2 linked regions of the Ruminococcus albus AD2013 genome follow. The protein of the gene in region 1 binds, or shares a complex with, the protein of each later gene. Links are inferred from orthologs where the notes say so. Each region holds a gene or a part of one and is shown in the gene's direction. Other genes may lie near its edges.

Region 1 (2,907 bases):
GAATATTTTCGGCGGCTGGGACGACCATGTGCAGAGGCTTGAAAAGAACTGGCAGGATAAGATATGTCCCGATGATATAGTAGTTCTCCCCGGGGATCTTTCGTGGGGGATGAACTTTGAAGAGACCGAAAAGGATCTTGCTTTCCTTGACAGTCTCAACGGCACCAAGATAATATCCAAAGGCAACCACGATTACTGGTGGAACACCGTGTCGAAAATGCAGAGATTTTTTGATGAAAAGGGCTTCAAAAGCCTGAATATACTTCATCTGAACCACTATCAGTTCGGCAGTATCGGTATATGCGGCACACGCGGCTGGGTAAATGATAATTCGGAACCCGCAAGCGCAAAGGTAATAGCCCGCGAAGCCATAAGGCTGGAAATGTCGGTGAAATCTGCAATATCGGCAGGGCTGACACCCGTGGTGTTCCTGCACTATCCGCCTGTATTCGGGGAGAGCAGAAATTTCGAGATACTTGATGTACTGTATAAATACGGCGTGAAAAAGGTCTTTTACGGACATCTTCACGGCAAAGCCCACGGCTATGCCGTAAACGGTATGTATGACGGTATAGAGTACCGGCTGATATCAAGTGATTTTTTGCATTTTGACCCATTAGACATCACTGGAATTGTGCAAAGTGACAATTATTGAAAAAGTACTGGAAATACAGGTAAAAGTGTGCTATAATATTAAAGATATATTTTATTTTGGAGGAATTAGAAAATGAGTTTAAAAGCTACAAATAATGTTGGCACTAACAGCTACGAGCTGGAGATCGAGATACCCGCAAAGGATTTTGAAGATGCACTTCAGAAGGCATACATGAGAGCAAGAAAGAACATTGCTCTGCCTGGTTTCCGTAAGGGTAAGGCTCCCAGAAAGCTGATCGAGAAGACCTACGGTGAAGAGGTATTCTTCGAGGACGCTATCAATCTGCTGTACGCTCCCGTTGTTAACGGTGCTATCGATGAGTCAGGTCTTGACCTCGTTTGTCAGCCTACTATCGAAGTTACCGAGATCAACAAGGAGAACGGCGTTAAGCTGACAGCTAAGTGCACAACCAGACCCGAAGTTGAAGTTAAGGATTACAAGGGTATAGAGGTTGAGAAAACTGTCAATGCTGTAACTGACGAGGATGTTCAGAAGAAGCTTGACGAGCTGAGAGAGAAGAACGCAAGGATCGTTACTGTTGACGACAGAGCAGCAGAGAAGGGCGATACCGTTAAGATCGACTTCGAGGGCTTCAAGGACGGCGTTGCATTCGACGGCGGCAAGGCTGAGGACTTCGATCTTGAGCTGGGCAGCGGTCAGTTCATCCCCGGTTTTGAGGATCAGATCGTAGGTCACAGCACAGGCGAAGAGTTCGAGATCAACGTTACTTTCCCTGAGGAGTATCAGGTAAAGGATCTCGCAGGCGCTCCCGCAGTATTCAAGATCAACCTCAAGAGCATCTCCAAGAAGGAGCTGCCCGAGCTGGACGATGATATGGTAAAGGATTCCACAGATTTCGATACCGTTGACGAGTACAAGGCTGACGTTAAGACCAAGCTGGAAGAGGCTGCTGAGAAGGCTGCTGACGCTAAGGTCGAGGGCGATCTCTTTGACAAGGTAGTTGAGAACATGACTGCTGAGATCCCTGATGTTATGTATGACAACAGAGTAAACGAGATGGTAGCTGAGCTGGAGCAGAGAATGGCTCCTCAGGGCATCTCTCTGGATATGTATATGCAGTTCACAGGTCAGACTATCGACACCATCAAGAGAGGCTATGCTGAGCAGGCTGAGAAGCAGGTCAAGCTGAGACTGGCTCTTGAGAAGATCGCTGAGGTAGAGAATGTAGAAGTTACCGATGAGGATCTTGAGAACGAGTTCAAGAACCTGGCTGAGACTTACAGAATGGAAGTTGAGCAGGTAAAGAGCTACATACGCGCAGAAGATCTGAAGAAGGATCTGGCTGTCGGCAAGGCAGTTGATCTTATCAAGGAATCTGCTGTTATCAAGTAAGTAAAACATACATCGCCTGCACTAGTCGGGGTATCCCGACCTTTGCGGGCGAATACTTATATTTGTTTAGGAGGCATTACAATGGCACTTGTACCTTATGTAGTAGAACAGACCAGCAGGGGAGAGAGAAGTTTTGATATATTCTCCCGTTTGCTGAACGACAGGATAATCATGCTCTGCGAGGCCATAGACGATCATGTTGCCAGCCTCGTGATCTCACAGCTGCTTTATCTTGAAAGCCAGGATCCCGAGAAGGATATCGATCTGTATATCAACAGCCCCGGAGGTTCCGTAACCGCAGGTATGGCTATATATGATACCATACAGTATATCAGATGCGATGTAAATACCATCTGTATCGGTATGGCAGCATCTATGGGTGCGTTCCTGCTTTCAAGCGGTACAAAGGGCAAGAGATTCTCACTGCCCAACAGTGAGATCATGATACACCAGCCTCTTATCGGCGGAAACGGTATTTCGGGACAGTGCACCGATGTTAAGATACACTCCGATCATCTGGTCGCTACAAGAGAAAAGCTCAACAGGATACTTGCTGAAAACTCAGGCAAGAGCATAGAACAGGTAGCAGTGGATACCGAGCGCGATAATTATCTCACAGCTCAGGAAGCACTGGAATACGGACTGATCGACAAAGTTATCACTAAAAGGTAGGTTAGATCTTAATGGCTAATGATACTATGAAAAAATGTCTTTTCTGTGGTAAGCCCGAAAACAAGGTAAGGAATATGTTCTCTGCAGGTAATAACCATATCTGCGATGAATGTGTCCTCTTCTGCTATGATATCCTTGAAGAGCAGGGCAGCGTTAGCCCCAGGGCTAAGGTCACTGAAAAGAAAAAGAACAAGACAGCTGATAACGGCGGTATCACTCTTAAAAAG
Region 2 (2,761 bases), 1.6 Mb from region 1 along the record:
ATGATATGGTCATAAGCTTCAGTACCGACGACGGCTCATCGGGCTGTAAAGTAGTATTCACAAACGAAAAAACCGAAACTTACAAAGGGATAAGAATGACCGGTCTGGAGAGATACTGACAGACAAAGAACTGCGGTCTATCGGGAAAATATGGGATAATAGACACCCCGTCTGCTTGTCGGACGGGGTGATTTGTGTGAAGTGTAAAAATTATTTTAAACCGCTTGACATATCGGGAAAAGTAATGTATAATAGTCGAGTACGCTGACAATAGGGTCAGTGTAACTATTTGATGAAAGGAGAGAAACCATGCCAACCTTTAACCAGTTAGTAAGAAAGGGCAGAAACGTACTTGCAGACAAGTCTACAGCTCCTGCACTTCAGAAGGGCTTCAATGCCAAGAAGAAGAGAGTGATCGATCAGAGCTGTCCTCAGAAGAGAGGCGTATGCACAGTTGTTAGAACAGCTACTCCTAAGAAGCCTAACTCCGCAATGAGAAAGGTAGCCAGAGTAAAGCTGACCAACGGCTACGAGGTAACTGCATACATCCCCGGCATCGGTCATAACCTTCAGGAGCACTCTGTTGTTCTTATCAGAGGCGGAAGAGTTAAGGACCTCCCTGGTGTAAGATACCACATCATCCGCGGTACTCTTGATGCACAGGGCGTTGCTAAGAGAATGCAGGCTAGATCCAAGTACGGCGCTAAGAAGCCTAAGGCAGGCGCTGCTAAGTAAGCTTAAAACAAGCTTGCGAACACTACGGGAAATATCCCGCTCAAAATTTATGGAACAACTCATTGCCGCGTAAAAGCGGAGACCACAGTTTTTGTGGAGTGATTGATATATATATCGGTAACTCTGCATGGAACTGACGGGGCTGTGACGGGTCGAAAGGTCTGGTCACAGAGCGAGTACCTATGAATTCATTATTTGTGAAGGAGGGAATTAAAGTGCCAAGAAGAGGTAGAGTTACCAAGAGAGACGTACTCCAGGATCCTGTATACAACAGCAAGCTGGTTACACGTCTGGTAAACAACATCATGCTCGACGGTAAGAAGGGTGTTGCCCAGAAGATCGTTTACGGAGCATTCGAGATCGTAGAGGAAAAGACAGGCCGTCCTGCTCTCGAAGTTTTCGAGGAGGCTATGAACAATATCATGCCTGAGCTGGAGGTAAAGGCTCGCCGTGTCGGCGGTGCTACCTATCAGGTCCCCATGGAGGTTAGACCTGACAGACGTCAGACACTCGGTCTGAGATGGATCACTAAGTATTCTCGTGAAAGACACGAGGACACAATGAAGGAAAAGCTCGCAGCTGAGATCCTCGACGCTCTTAACGGTGTAGGCGGTTCATGCAAGAAGCGTGACGACACACACAAGATGGCTGAAGCTAACAAGGCTTTCGCTCATTACAGATGGTAAGAGTATAGAGGAGGATATATCATGGCTAGAGAAACTAAGCTCCAGGATTACCGTAATATCGGTATCATGGCACACATCGACGCCGGTAAGACAACTACTACTGAGCGTATCCTGTTCTATACCGGTGTTAACTACAAGATCGGTGAGACACACGACGGTGCATCTACAATGGACTGGATGGCACAGGAGAAGGAGAGAGGTATCACTATCACCTCTGCTGCTACTACTTGCTACTGGAAGGGTCACAGACTCAACATTATAGATACTCCCGGCCACGTTGACTTCACCGTTGAAGTTGAAAGATCTCTGAGAGTTCTCGACGGCTCCGTTACCGTTCTTTGTGCAAAGGGCGGCGTTGAGCCCCAGACTGAGACTGTTTGGAGACAGGCTGATAACTATAAGGTACCCCGTATGGTATACGTCAACAAGATGGATATCATGGGTGCTGATTTCTATAACGTACTGAATATGCTCCACGAGAGACTTCAGTGCAATGCCGTTCCGATCCAGCTGCCTATCGGCGCTGAGGAAGATTTCAAGGGTATCATCGATCTCCTTGAGATGAAGGCATACATTTATTATGATGATCTGGGCAAGGATATCAGATGTGAGGATATCCCCGCTGATATGCAGGAAAAGGCTGAGCAGTACAGAGCTGACCTGATCGAGCATCTGGCAGAAGTTGATGACGATCTGGCTGAGAAGTTCTTCGCTGATGAGGAGATCACCATCGAAGAGATGAAGGCTGTTATCAGAAAGTCCACCATCGCTAACACAATGGTTCCTGTTACTTGTGGTACTTCCTACAAGAACAAGGGCGTACAGAAGCTGCTCGACGCTATCGTTGACTATATGCCTTCTCCTATCGACGTTCCCCACATCAAGGGCGTTAACCCTGATACAGGTGAAGAGTGCGAGAGAATTTCAGGCGACGATCAGCCTTTCGCAGCACTGGCATTCAAGATCGCTACAGACCCCTTCGTTGGTAAGCTGGCATACTTCAGAGTATACTCCGGTGTACTGGCAGCAGGTTCTACCGTTTACAACTCCACCAAGGATAAGGACGAGAGAATCGGACGTATCGTTCAGATGCACTCCAACGACAGAAAGGATATCGATACCATCTATGCAGGTGACATCGGTGCAGCTATCGGTCTGAAGAATACTACAACAGGTGATACTCTCTGCGACGAGAAGAACCCTGTTATTCTGGAATCCATGGAATTCCCCGAGCCTGTTATCCAGCTCGCTATCGAGCCTAAGACTAAGGCAGGTCAGGAGAAGATGGGTATCGCGCTGGCTAAGCTGGCAGAAGAAGACCCGACCTTCAGAACTTATAC

What was found. Proteins that work in one complex are often made in the same cells at the same time.
Region 2: the proteins of tig (region 1) and rpsG are in contact, whole or in part, in a crystal structure (PDB 3GTY), measured with the Thermotoga maritima proteins. The link is inferred for Ruminococcus albus AD2013 from one-to-one orthologs. Residues at the interface, in WP_004081061.1 of Thermotoga maritima: Glu122, Val124, Val129, Leu130, Tyr133, Glu188, Gly259, Ile262, Tyr263, Glu266, Ser270, Glu273, Gln274, Glu277, Arg308, Gln311, Ile312, Ser315, Tyr316, Glu325, Arg329, Arg336, Leu363, Phe366, Trp367, Arg373, Leu377, Arg381, Leu384, Glu387; in WP_004081843.1 of Thermotoga maritima: Lys34, Lys52, Lys55, Glu59, Arg62, Gln63, Glu66, Asn67, Lys69, Val71, Arg95, Ala109, Lys110, Lys111, Gly112, Arg113, Pro114, Glu117, Glu121, Ile124, Ala125, Tyr127, Asn128, Asn129, Thr130, Gly131, Lys135, Asp139, Arg142, Met143.

Annotation. Positions count from the first base shown.
Region 1 is NZ_JAGS01000001.1:1,643,603-1,646,509, reverse strand. What follows is about bases 37-2,867. They hold tig (trigger factor), read left to right. Parts: upstream 37-727; coding sequence 728-2,008; downstream 2,009-2,867. Other genes in these bases: clpX (ATP-dependent Clp protease ATP-binding subunit ClpX), read left to right, coding at 2,692-2,867; clpP (ATP-dependent Clp endopeptidase proteolytic subunit ClpP), read left to right, coding at 2,090-2,680; N773_RS0107225 (metallophosphoesterase), read left to right, coding at 37-655. In the rest of the region: more of N773_RS0107225, read left to right, coding at 1-36; more of clpX, read left to right, coding at 2,868-2,907. UniProt on the Bacillus subtilis protein: Involved in protein export. Acts as a chaperone by maintaining the newly synthesized protein in an open conformation. Functions as a peptidyl-prolyl cis-trans isomerase.
Region 2 is NZ_JAGS01000001.1:3,250,151-3,252,911, forward strand. What follows is about bases 1-2,685. They hold rpsG (30S ribosomal protein S7), read left to right. Parts: upstream 1-950; coding sequence 951-1,421; downstream 1,422-2,685. Other genes in these bases: N773_RS0114625 (hypothetical protein), read left to right, coding at 1-119; rpsL (30S ribosomal protein S12), read left to right, coding at 310-735; fusA (elongation factor G), read left to right, coding at 1,443-2,685. Outside these bases: more of fusA, read left to right, coding at 2,686-2,761.